Roseisolibacter agri: one gene and its partner. The protein of the gene in region 1 interacts with the protein of each later gene in a pairwise test. Links are inferred from orthologs where the notes say so. Each region holds a gene or a part of one and is shown on either strand. Other genes may lie near its edges.

The links. The genes of interacting proteins can lie anywhere in the genome.
Region 2: the proteins of rosag_RS24715 (region 1) and rosag_RS14860 interact in binary tests that used the Escherichia coli proteins (3 or more experiments, as listed by UniProt). The link is inferred for Roseisolibacter agri from one-to-one orthologs.

What each region holds. Positions count from the first base shown.
Region 1 is NZ_BRXS01000010.1:73,476-80,974, forward strand. Bases 2,499-5,390 are described here. They hold rosag_RS24715 (citrate synthase), read right to left. Parts: upstream 4,693-5,390; coding sequence 3,304-4,692; downstream 2,499-3,303. Other genes in these bases: rosag_RS24710 (glycosyltransferase family 4 protein), read left to right, coding at 2,499-3,218; rosag_RS24720 (FkbM family methyltransferase), read left to right, coding at 4,992-5,390. Outside these bases: asnB (asparagine synthase (glutamine-hydrolyzing)), read right to left, coding at 1-1,793; more of rosag_RS24710, read left to right, coding at 2,139-2,498; more of rosag_RS24720, read left to right, coding at 5,391-5,819; rosag_RS24725 (EVE domain-containing protein), read right to left, coding at 5,879-6,397; rosag_RS24730 (NYN domain-containing protein), read left to right, coding at 6,537-7,061; rosag_RS24735 (sensor histidine kinase), read right to left, coding at 7,074-7,499.
Region 2 is NZ_BRXS01000004.1:605,286-610,631, forward strand. The notes cover bases 2,521-5,346. They hold rosag_RS14860 (diacylglycerol/lipid kinase family protein), read right to left. Parts: upstream 4,478-5,346; coding sequence 3,563-4,477; downstream 2,521-3,562. Other genes in these bases: rosag_RS14855 (tetratricopeptide repeat protein), read left to right, coding at 2,521-3,491; rsmH (16S rRNA (cytosine(1402)-N(4))-methyltransferase RsmH), read left to right, coding at 4,595-5,346. Outside these bases: rosag_RS14835 (tetratricopeptide repeat protein), read left to right, coding at 1-10; rosag_RS14840 (peptidase MA family metallohydrolase), read left to right, coding at 31-1,026; rosag_RS14845 (hypothetical protein), read left to right, coding at 1,085-1,276; more of rosag_RS14855, read left to right, coding at 1,917-2,520. UniProt on the Escherichia coli protein: In vitro phosphorylates phosphatidylglycerol but not diacylglycerol; the in vivo substrate is unknown.

The DNA of each region.
Region 1 (7,499 bases):
GACGCCTCGTCGAGCGTGGGGGACGCGAGCAGCCGGCGCGCGGCCGGCGCGTCGATCCACCCCTCGGCGTGCAGCCGCGACTCGGCCAGCAGCGCGTCGAGCGGCGCGCGCCAGCGGCCGCGGACCCAGCTCTCCACGGGGATCGTGAAGCCGCGCTTGCGCTCCGACGCGGCGCGCTGGCCGATGCGGCGGCGCACGATCTCGCGCAGGATCGCCTTCAGCTCCCCGCCGTGCTGGCGCACCTCGTACGGCAGCGAGCTGGCGTACTCCCACATCTCCTGGTCGAGGAAGGGGGAGCGCGCCTCCAGCGCCCAGTACATCGCGCCGCCGTCCACCTTCGTCAGGTACTCGGCCACGAACTGGTGCGCGAGGTCGTGGCGCAGGTAGTCGCCCAGCAGGTCGCGCGCGGAGCCCACCGACCATGGGATGCGCCGCGCCTCCACGTCGACGTCGCGCAGGCGCTCGCCGAGCACACCGTGGCGGCGCAGCGCGGGCAGGCCAGGCGTCGCCGCGAGGAACGCGCCGAGGCCACCGGTGACGTAGTCGGCGAGGTGCACGCCGCGCTTCGCGATCCCCACGCGCGGCACGAGATGCCGCCCGCGCCGCCACGCCCACGCCACCGCCTCGGGCGTGTGGCGCGCCGCGCGCGCGATCGACCGCATCCACCGATGGCGCGGATAGCCGAGGAAGACGTCGTCGCCGCCGTCGCCGGTGAGGAGCACCGTGGCGGACTCGCGCACCGCCTGCGACACGCGCAGCATGCCGAGCGCCGACGACACCGCGAACGGCTCGCCGTAGGCGCCCACCAGCTCGTCGAGCGCCTCGTCGTCGAAGTCGCGCATCTCCAGCACGCGATGCGGGATGCCGATGTCCTGCGCCGTCGCGGTGGCGGCCGCCGTCTCGTCGGCGACGTGGCCCGGCGTGCCGACGGTGAACGCGGTGATGTCGCCGCCCAGCTCGCGCACCGCCCAGCACACGAGCGCCGAGTCGATGCCGCCGCTGAGGAGCGCGCCCACCGGGACGTCGGCCTGCAGGCGCCACTCGACCGCGCGCAGCAGCAGCCGCTCGGTCTCCTGCACCGCGTCCTCGAAGGTCACGGCGCCCGCGCTGCCGGCGGCGGGCGGCGTCCAGTAGCGGCGCGTGGACATCGCGCCGTCCGCCCACTCGAGGATCGTCGCCGGCGGCAGCTTCTCGACGCCCGCCCATGCGGCGTGCGTCTCGTCCACCCAGCCGTACTCCAGGACGTCGGCCACCGCCTCGGCGGTCAGGTCGCCCGTCACGCCGGCGGCGCGCAGCGCGCGTACCGTGGACGCGAAGGCGATCCCGCCGTCGGGCGTCCGCGCGTAGGCCAGCGGCTTCACGCCCAGCCGGTCGCGGACCATGAACAGGCGGCCGCGGCGCTCGTCCCACAGCGCGAACGCGAACATGCCGCGGATGCGCGCCACCAGCCCGTCGATGCCCCAGGCGCGGTAGCCGTGGAGCAGCACCTCGGTGTCCGTGCGGCTCCGGAAGACGGCGCCGTCGCGCTCCAGTTCCGCCCGCAGCGGGCCGAAATTGTAGATGGCGCCGTTGAAGACGACGCCGAGCGCGCCGTCCTCGGTCACCATCGGCTGGAGGCCGGCGGTGGAGAGGTCGAAGATCGCGAGCCGCCGGTGGCCGAACGCGGCGCGCGACCAGGCGTGCACGCCCTGGCCGTCCGGGCCGCGGCGCTCGAGGGCACCCAGCATCGCGCCCACCGCCTCGACCTTCGGACCGCTCGGCACCGCACCGACCCACCCCGCAATTCCGCACATTGGCTGCTTCCTCGACTCTCGGGCGCCGCGGCGCCGACCGGCGCCGCACAGAGATACGCGCAGGGACACGACGACCCACGCGCGTTCGGGGCCACGGGACGGGGCGTCGCGTCACGAGCAGTCGCGTCACGGCTGGGCCAGCTTCTTGCCCCCTGCCGGCGCCGTTACACTCCGAAGCACCCGCTCCCGCGGACGGGGCCCGTCCCCGCGTCCGCCCCCTGCAGCCCTCGCCTGTCACCCTTCGTGCCTGACGTGCAGTCGTGGCCGTCCCCGGAGTATACCGCTGACACCGCGACCGCGGAAACCGGCGGCGCGGACCGGCCAGCCCCCCGGACGCCGTCGCGGGTGCGCCCGCGCGTCTGCGTCGTCGCGCCGTCGCTGCGCATCCTCGGCGGCCAGGCCATCCAGGCCGACCGGCTGATGCGGCACCTGCGCCACGAGGGCCGGGTGGAGGTGGGCTTCGTCCCCCACAACCCGAAGCTGCCCGCGCCGCTCGACCGGCTGCAGCGCATCAAGTTCGTGCGGACGCTGGTGACGACGGCGGCCTATCTCGCGCTCCTGCTCTGGCGCGTGCCCCGCTACGACGTCCTCCACGTCTTCTCGGCGTCGTACTGGTCCTACGCGCTCGGTCCGATGCTGGCCATCCTGGTCGGGCGGCTGTACGGCAAGCAGGTGATCCTCAACTACCGCAGTGGGGATCTCGAGGATCACATCCGCGAGTGGCCGCTGACGGCCGCGCGCACGATGGCGCTGGCGCACTGCATCACGCCGACGCCGTACCTCACGGGCGTGTACGCGAAGTTCGGCGTGAAGGCGGACGTCATCCCGAACTACCTCGACCTCGAGCAGCGCCGGTACCGCGAGCGCACGCCGCTGCGCCCGGTGTTCCTGCTCAACCGGCTGTTCGAGGGGCTCTACGACTACCCGACGGCGCTCGAGGCCTTCCGCCTGATCCAGGCCGAGGTGCCCGAGGCGCGGCTGCTCATCGCGGGCTACGGGCCGCTGCGCGAGCAGATCCTCGCGTGGATCGCCGAGAAGGGGCTGCGCAACGTCGACTTCCGCGGCAAGGTCACGCCCGCCGAGATGAACGAGCTGTACCACGAGGCGGACATCTACATGACGACGCCGCTGCGCGACTGCTTCCCGAGCTCCATCCTCGACGCGTTCGCGTCGGGCGCGCCGGTGGTGACCACGAACGCGGGCGGCATCCGCCACATCGTGGAGCACGACCGCACCGGCTGGATGGTGGAGTGCGGCGACGCGCGCGGGCTGGCCGAGGGGGCGCTGCGCATCCTGCGCGATCCGGACTACGGCCGCCGCCTGGCCGCCGCGGGCCGCCGCGAGGTGGAGTCGCGCTACGTGTGGGACGCGGTGGGCCCGCAGTGGGAGGCCACGTACGAGCGACTGACGCCGCACCGCGCCTGATCGCGCGAGACGCACATGCGACGAGGGGCGCCCGATCCGGGCGCCCCTCGTCGCATGTGCATCAGAGACCGTCAGCGACGCGCGGTCACTTCCGGATCGAGTCCTTGCGCGTGTCCGGCTGGTAGTCGGTCAGCTGCGACACGTACTGGCGCTCCGGCGCGCCGACGTAGATCTGCCGCGGGCGGGCGATCTTCTGCTCCTTGTCGAGCAGCATCTCCTCCCACTGCGACAGCCAGCCCGCCATGCGCCCCATCGCGAACAGCACGGTGAAGTACGACGTCGGGAACGCCATGGAGCGGTAGATCAGCCCCGTGTAGAAGTCGACGTTCGGGTACAGCTTGCGGCTGACGAAGTACTCGTCGTTGAGCGCCGCCTCCTCGAGCTTGAGCGCGATCTCGAGGTCCTTGTCCATGCCGACCTGCGCGAACACCTGGTCGGCGAGCTGCTTCACGATCTTGGCGCGCGGATCGTAGCTCTTGTAGACGCGGTGCCCGAAGCCCATCAGGCGGCTCCCCTTCCCGCCCTTCACCTCCTCGATGAACGCCGGGACGTTCTTCGGGTGGCCGATCTGCTCGATCATGCGCAGCACGGCCTCGTTGGCGCCGCCGTGCAGGGGACCATACAGCGCCGCGACGCCCGCCGCGACGGCCGAGAACGGGTCGACGTGCGACGAGCCGACGGCGCGCACCGCGCTCGTCGAGCAGTTCTGCTCGTGGTCCGCGTGCAGGATGAGCAGCACGTCGAGCGCCTTGGCGAAGGCCGGGTTGGCCTCGTAGCGCGGCTCCGACATGCGCGCCACCATCGACAGGTAGTTCTCGCCGTACGGCAGCGAGTTGTCGGGGTAGACGATCGGCAGCCCCTTCATGTGGCGGTAGATCATCGCCGCGATCGTCGGCGTCTTCGCCAGCAGGCGGATGATCGAGATGTAGCGCTGCGCCGGGTCGAAGATGTCCTTCGCCTGCGGGTAGAACGACGACAGCGCCGCCAGCGCCGACGTCAGCATCGCCATGGGGTGCGCGTCGTGACGGAAGCCCGTCAGGAACTTGGCGATGTTCTCGTGCACGTACGTGTGGAACGTGATGTCGTGCACCCAGCTGCGATACTCGTCCTGCGTCGGCAGCTCGCCGTGGCGCAGCAGGTACGCCACCTCGAGGAAGGTCGACTTCTCGGCCAGCTGCTCGATCGGGTAGCCGCGGTAGCGCAGGATCCCCTTGTCGCCGTCGATGAACGTGATGGCGCTCTTGCACGACGCGGTGTTCATGAACGCCGGGTCGTAGCTCATCATGCCGAAGTCGTCGTCGGCCGTCTTGATCTGGCGCAGGTCGGACGCGCGGATCGCCTCGTCGCCCTCCGTGCCGCGCTCGAGCATCGTGACGCTGTAGCTGCGCTGCGTGCGCGGGTCCTTCACTTCCAGCGCGCTCGGCGCCGCCTGCGCGGACTTCGCGCCGGCCGCCGTCGTATCGGTCTGGCTCATGCCGCTCTCCCGGGTGGTGTGCGGTCGCGATCGTCGTGCACGCGTGACCCGCGTCGTGCCGTACGTCCTGACGCGCGTCCTGTACGCACGTGGCACGCGGACGGCGACGCCGCATCCGCGCTGCGGGCCAATCTAGCGACGCCGTTCACATGCGGGCAGCACCGGCCACGCGCGCGTGGACGCGCGGGTGCGCGGCCCTGCCCGCGGGCGCCCGCCACGCGTTACCTTCCGCGCCGACGGCGGGTCCCCTCTGCGACCACCGCCCACGTCCGCTCCTCCTCCCCGTCTCCGCCCGCCCCGTGCTCCTTCGCTCGATCGCCGTCACGATCGCCCGCGTGCTGCCGCGCGGCGTGAAGCAGTGGGTCCACGGCCGCCGCTCGCTCGACCGGCTGGCGCGGCGCTCGTTCGCGTCGCTCTCCGGCGCCGGCTCCACGGCCGTGATCGCCGGCGGGCCGCTGGCGGGCGTCAAGCTCGTCACCGGCGAGCACGTCTCGCACGCCCACCTCAACGGCACCTACGAGGAGGACGTGCTGCGCGCGGTGGACCGCGAGGTGCGCGCGGGCGACGTCTGCTACGACCTCGGCGCGAGCATCGGCTACCTGTCGCTGCTGATGGCGCGCCGCGCCCGCCAGGTCTACGCCTTCGAGCCGGCCCCGCACGCGGCGGCCGAGATCCGCCGGCACTCGGCCGCCAACGGCTTCGCGCACATCGAGGTCGTCGGGCTCCCCGTCTCCGACCGGCCGCGCAACGTCACCTTCGCGCTCACCGACGTCGCCTACGGCTCGGCGATCGTGGACGGGAAGACGCAGTGGCCGACGCTCGACCTCACGGCGACGACGCTCGACCAGTTCGCGCAGGACCACGAGCTCCCCGACTTCGTGAAGATCGACGTCGAGGGCGAGGAGGGGCGCGTTCTCGAGGGCGCCCGCACGCTGCTGGAGCGCGGCACCATGACGTGGTGCATCGAGCTGCACAACGCCCCGGTGGCGCGGCACGTCCTGGAGCTGCTGGAAGCGCACGGCTACGTCGTCGAGACGCTCGACGGCCAGCGCTTCGCGGTGCACGGCGACGTCATCGCCGGCGACGTGCAGATCGTCGCCCGCGCGCCGCGCCGCCCGGCGGCCTAACCCGGCGGGCATCGCACGAAGACGGGGGCGGGCGCCGATGCGCCCGCCCCCGTGCCGTGTCAGCGCTTGGCGCGCTTCGGACGCCCGCCCGCCGCCGGCAGGCCGCCCAGCTCGCACACCACCGCCCACTCCTCGGGCGTCACCGGCGTGATGCTCAACCGGTTGCCGCGCCGCAGGATGAGCATCTCCTCCAGCCCCGCCGCGCCGCGCAGCGCGTCGAGCGAGACGTAGTTGGGGAAGCGCGCCACCGCGCGCACGTCGACCATCAGCCAGGTCGGCTCGTCCGGGTCGCTCTTGGGGTCGAAGTGCTCGTGCGTCGCGTCGAACGCGGTGTGATCGGGATACGCGGCCAGCACGATCTCCACGATCCCCGCCACCCCCGCCGGCTCGGCGTTCGAGTGGTAGAAGAACGCCAGGTCGCCGACCCGCATGTCGTCGCGCATGTAGTTGCGCGCCTGGTAGTTCCGGATGCCGTCCCAGTACGTCGTGCGGTCGGGCGCGGCGAGCAGGTGGTCGAAGCCGAAGCACTCGGGCTCCGACTTGAGAAGCCAGTGGCGGGGCGGTCGGGAGGCGGACACGGGCGGGCGTCGCGGACGGGGGGAACGCGGCGGGACGGGCGCCCCGCCGCCGACGCAACACGATGGTCGGGTCCGCCCATTTCCGGCACCCCGGCGCACCATTCGTCCGAGGTGCACGCGAATTGCCCGACAGCGCGGCATGACCACGGCCCAGGCCGGACCCGCCGGAGCGGACGAGGCACCCGCTCCCCACACCGCGGACGCGCGCCCGCGCGCGCTCATCGACGGCTCGAACGTCGCGCACGCGACCGAGGGCGGCGCGCGCCTCGCCAACATCCTGCTCGTCCGCGACCGGCTGCTCGCGCAGGGCTTCGACCCGATCATCGTCGCCGACGCGGCGCTGCGCCACCAGATCGACGACGGCGTGCACTACGAGTCGCTGGTCGGCAGCGGCGAGATCCACCAGGCGCCCGCCGGCACCGACGCGGACTACTTCCTCCTCAGCTTCGCCAAGGAGCTCGACGCGTCGCTGGTGTCGAACGACCGCTTCCGCGACCGGAGCCGCCAGTTCGCGGCGGTGCGACGGCAGATCATCCGCTTCATGATCCTCGCCGACGAGGTCGTGTTCGAGCGGCGCACGGGGAAGCGCGGCGCGCATGCCCCCACCCCGGGCCGCGAGCGCGCGCAGGGCCGCTCGCGCGGCAGCCGCCCGTCGCGCGAGTAGCCGGCGCCCGCGCTAGACCAGCGGGGCGTGCGGCAGGTCGAGCACGAACTCGAACCGCGTCCCGCGCCCCACCTCGGAGTCCACCGACAGCTCGCCGCCCATCGCGCGCACGAGCTTCTGGCAGATCGCCAGCCCCAGCCCCGCGCTCGAGAACGCGTAGTCGCGCGCCTCGGGGCGCTCGCGGAACGTCTGGAACAGGTGCGCGAGCACGCGCGGCGGGATCCCGCGCCCCGTGTCGCGGATCGTGAACCGAACGCGCGAGCCGCGCTCCGCCGCGACGCGCAGCTCGACCTCGCCGGCGGGCGTGAACTTGAGCGCGTTGGTCACGAGGTTCAGGATCACGCGCTGGATCGCCGGCCCGTGCCCGGTGCGCGCGCCGGCCGGCGCCTCGCCGATCACCAGCGTCAGCCCCTTCTCCTCGGCGATGGGCTGCACGAT
Region 2 (5,346 bases), on another replicon or contig:
GCTGGACTGATCGCCCGCTCGTTCGCGGCGGTGCGCGCGCTCGTGGGCGCATGGCGTGTGCTGCCGCTCCTGGCGCTCCTCGCGTCGCTGGCGCTCGCGCAGGGGAGCCGCGACTCGCTCGTGCCCCGCGGCGCGGAGCGGTTCGACGCGGGCCGCTTCACCGTCGTCGCGTATCCCGCCGACCGGCCGCTCGCCCGCAGCCTGCTGGCCGAGGCGCAGCGGCGCGACACGTTCCCGGGGCTGCCGCGGCCGCACGCGCGCGTCCTGATCGCCGTGGCGCCCGACGCGCGCCGCTTCCGCGACTGGATCGGTCCTGCCGCGCCCGAGTGGGGCGCCGCGATCGCGTTCCCCGCGCTGCAGCGGATCGTGATGCAGGGGCGCACCGCGGGCTCGGACGCGGGCGACCCGCGCTCGGTCCTGCGGCACGAGCTCGCGCACCTCGCGCTGCACGAGGCGCTCGGCGACCTGCCGCCGCGCTGGTTCGACGAGGGGTACGCCAGCTTCGCGGCCGGCGAGTGGGGGCGCGACGAGACGCTGGCGACCAACCTGACGCTGCTCGCGCGCGGGATGCCGACGCTCGACACGCTCGAGGCCGGATTCTACGAGGGGGCGGCCGAGGCGGAGGCGAGCTACGCGCTGGCGTTCCGGGCCGTCTCGGATCTCTCCGAGCTCGACCGTGAGCGGGGGCTGACCCTCTTCTTCCGGTACTGGAAGGAGACGGGGCGCTTCGACGCGGCGGTCCGGCAGGCGTACGGGATCACGGCGACCGCGTTCGAGAAGCAGTGGCAGGAGCGGACGCGGCGGCGCTACGGGATGCTGGCGCTGGTCGCGAACCTGTCGCTGGCGACCTCGATCTTCCTCGTCGCCTTCCTGCCGCTCTGGATCATGCGGCGGCGGCGCGACCGGCGGCGCCTGGAGGCGCTGCGGCAGGCCGACGAGATCGCGGAGCGCGAGGCGCGCGCGCTCGATGCGCTGCTGGGCGAGACGCCGGTGCCGGACGCCGCGCCCGAGCCGCCGCGGGGCTAGCGGCCGTGCCGCGCCCGTTGGTTGACTTCGCTCCGGACGCGCTCTAACCTGCCGACCCATGATGCAGACCACGACGCCGACGCCGACGACCCTCGAGACCCGCACGCGCCCCGCCTGGATCTGGTGGGTGGTCGCGGCCGTGGTGCTGGCCGTCGGGTACGCCGACCTCTGGCGCGGCGGCGAGACGCTCGCGCCGATCCTGCTCGTGCTCGGCTACTGCGTGTTCGTGCCGCTCGCGATCCTGCGCTGACGCGCGGCGCGACCGCGAGATGAGGAGAGGGGCGCGGCCGGACTCGGCCGCGCCCCTCGTGCATCCAGCGTGAAGGGGCGACTGCGTGCCGCAGACGCCTCACAAATGAAGAATGGATTAAGAGACCGCGGCGCCGTTGCGGGCATCCTCGTTGGCGTCTTAGCGTTACCGCCTCTGGGGCGGTAGCTCAGTTGGTTAGAGCGCTCGCCTTACACGCGATAGGTCCTGGGTTCGAGTCCCAGCCGCCCCATGTGAGCAGGACGCCGGGCACCCGGCGCGGCGGCTGACCGCCGCGGCGGGATCGCGCCGGCGGCGGGTGGCGGGAACCCGGGCGCGGTGGCGCACGGCTGGCACGGTCGGCGCAGATGTGGCAGCCGCAGTGCGCGAACCTCGCGTGGGGAACGCTGTATCTAGAGGGCGAAGGCTGACGTGAGCCGGCGTGGGAAGGCGCGCGAGCGCGCGGCCGGAACCGCCACGGGCCGAGAGGGTACAGATGTTTAACGCTTTGGAGGTTATGACATTGAAGGCTCGGTACTGCCACGCGCTCACGGCTCTCGCCGCCGGTGTCGTCGCCGCCGCTCCGCTCGCGGCCGGCGCCCAGACCTCCCGCGGGGCCGCGGATCCCAACGCCCCCCGCCTGATGGTCGGCGTCTTCCGCAGCGCGGACAAGACGTCCGGCGTGCAGGCCGCGGACGCGATCCGTACGCGCATCAGCCAGGACGTGACGCCCAAGCAGCTCTGGGTCCTGCCGAAGAACGACATCACGGCGAACCTCGAGGCCTCGGGCTTCCCGACCAACGAGGCGCTCGCGCCGCATGACGCGCGCGCCCTCGCGCAGATCCTCCGCGCCGACGAGTACATCGTCGGCAACGTGCTGCGCGACAGCGCCGGCATGCGCGTCGACGCGTTCCTCGTCATGACGCGCGACAACAAGCTGGTGCAGCCGCTCGGCTCCTACCGGGTGGACAAGGCCGACAAGGCCGCCGGCCAGATCTCGAAGGACTTCCGCGACGCGCAGAAGGCCTTCCAGCACGAGCGCGCCTGCGTCAACGCGGCCCGCGAGAGCAAGTACGACGTCGCGATCGCGGCGGCGCGCAAGGGCATCGCCGAGTACCCGAAGTCGACGCTGGCGCGCATCTGCCTCGCGCAGGCGCTGTTCGCGCAGAAGGCCTCGCCCGACGAGATCATCAAGGTCTCGCAGGAGGTCATCGCGATCGACCCGCGCAGCAAGCCGGCGCTGCAGCTCGCGTACGAGGCCTACAAGGCGCAGAACAACGTCGAGAAGGCGGACGAGACGCTGCTCGCGCTCGTCGCGTCCGATCCGTCCGACCAGCGCCTGCTGGAGCAGATCGCCAACGAGTGGGCGGCCAGCGGCAAGGCGGCCAAGGCGGTGCCGGTCGTCGAGCAGCTGGTGAAGGACAACCCGGGCGACCCGAACTACCTCCAGCTCCAGATGCGCGTGCGTCTGGCGGCCAAGGACTACAAGGGCGGCATCGCGTCGGGCGAGGAGCTGATCAAGGCGGACACGGCGGCGGCCACCGCGGCGCTGTTCACCCGTCTGGCCACCGCGGCGGTGCTCGACAGCCAGCCGCAGAAGGCCGCGCAGCTCGCGGCGATGGGCGTGCAGAAGTTCCCGAACGACGGGGATCTCCTCGGCACGTACGCCGACGCGCTGACCCGCTCGGGCCAGTCGCAGCAGGCGATGGAGGTGCTCACCCGCGCGCTCCAGGCCAACCCGAAGCTCCCCGGCGCGTACGGTGCGCTCGGCCGCATGCAGGCCGAGGCCGGGCAGGCCGCGCAGGCGCTCCAGTCGTTCCAGCAGGCGGTCGCGAACGGCGACAGCGCGAGCTCGGTGGCGCTGTACGCGCTCGCCGCGGGCCAGGCGGCCATGCGCAAGGCGTCCGCGTCGAAGGCGAAGGCCGACTACGAGATCGCCGACCAGCTCCTGACGTTCGCCGACAAGACCAACTCGACGCCGACGTCGTCGCTCCTGCTCGGCCTCAACTCGCTCTCGTTCGGCCAGATGCTGCTGACCGAGGCGCAGAAGTCGAAGAGCTGCGAGACGGTGAAGCAGGCGCAGGGCCTCTTCCTCGTCACGCAGACGACGGTGCCGAAGGCGGGCCGCGACAACCCGCAGGCGGCGCAGCAGGCGCTGACGGGCCTGAACCAGCTCTCGCCGTACGCCGACCAGATGGCGAAGGCGTTCTGCAAGTAAGCGCTCGACCGCGGCAGCTACTGCCGCAGGCGACGGGGCCGCGTCCACCAGGACGCGGCCCCGTTCGCGTTTCACCCCGCGCCGTTCTCGCCGCCCTCGCCCGGCAGGTGCCCCACGTGCACGCGCAGCGCGCGCGGCAGCACGCGGTACTCGAGCTGCGTCAGCGACTGCGGCTCGCCGTCGAGGTTCACGGTCAGCGGCACCTCGCTCTCCACGCGCACCCAGGGCAGCTGCGCGTACAGCACGCCGTCGCGCTCCAGGTGGTCGCCACGCCGCAGCTCCAGCAGCAGCCCCGCGAACGCACCCAGGGCCATCGGCTCCACCAGGCAGACGTCGAGCATCCCGTCGTCTACGCGCGCGAGCGGGGTGATGACCGTGCCCGCGCCCGTCGCGCGCGCGTTGCCCACGGCGAAGAGCAGGAACTCGACCTCCCGCTCGAAGCTCGGCCCGCTGAAGCGGGCGCGCCGCGGCTCGATCTCGCCGGCCAGCTTGCGCACCCCGGTGAGCGCGTACGCCAGCGGCCCGAGCATCCCTTTCGCCACCGCGCCCGTCTCGGCCGTCGTCTCGGCGCCCAGGCCGGCGGAGGAGACGTTGAGGAAGGCGCGGTCGTTCAGCGTCCCGAGGTCGACGACCACGGGCGGCCGCTCGATGACGAGATCGAGCGCGGCCCGCGCGTCCTCCGGGATCCCCGTCTGGCGGGCGAAGTCGTTGGCGGTGCCGACGGGGAGGATCCCCAGCGGCACGTCGGTGCCGAGCAGGCCGTTGACGACCTCGTTGACCGTGCCGTCGCCGCCGACGGCGAGCACGGCGTCGGTGCCGCGGCGGGCCGCCTCGGCGGCGAAGCGGCGCGCGTCGCCCGGCTCCCAGGTCACGTGCGCCCGGATGCGGTGGCCGATGGTGCGCGCCCACTCGGCGGCGGCGCGGAGGCCCGCGTCGTCCGCGCGGGCGCCATGGATCACGAGGTCGAAGGTGCGTCCGAACGTCATGGAGCGCGCGAAAGTGCGAGATTCCGGCCAGCGCCCGCGTCCCGCCGGCGCATCCTCGGGGCCCCGTTCGGGTCCGATTGACGCCCGCGACGGAGCGCCGCTAGCTTGCCCCTCCCGATGTCCGACGGTGCCCGCTGGGACTCCGCGTATCACGCCCCCGTGCTGGCGGCCGAGATCGTCCGCCTGCTGGTCGGTGAGGACGCGACCGGGGCGCCGCGGTCGGCGCACGGGCGCCTGGCGGTCGACGGGACGCTCGGCGGCGGCGGGCACAGCCTCGCGTTCCTCGAGGCGGGCTTCGACGTCGTCGCCTTCGATCGCGATCCCCGGGCGATCACCGCCGCGACGGAGCGGCTGCGGGCGTACGCGGAGGCCGGCCGCTTCCGGGCGGTGCAGGCCAACTACGCCGACGCCGACGTCCACCTCGCCGGTGCGACCGTGGACGCGGTCCTGCTCGACCTCGGCATCTCCTCCCACCAGATCGACGACACCGGCCGCGGCTTCTCGTTTCGCGAGGGCGCGCCGCTCGACATGCGCATGGGCACCGACGCGCCGGCCGACGCCGCCACCCTGCTCAACGCGCTGGACGAGCGCGACCTCGCCCGCGTCTTCCGCGATTACGGCGACGAGCCCCGCGCGCCGCGACTCGCCCGCGAGGTCGTGCGCCGCCGCGCCAACCGGCCGTTCGAGACGAGCGACGACCTGGTGGGCGCGATCCGCGGCGCCTTCGGGCCGCGCACCGGCCCTGGCGACTTCGCGCGCCTCTTCCAGGCGGTCCGCATCGCGGTGAACGAGGAGCTGGAGGGGATCGGCCGCGCGCTGCCGGCCCTCCGCGACCGGCTCGCGCCCGGCGGGCGCATCGCCGTCATCGC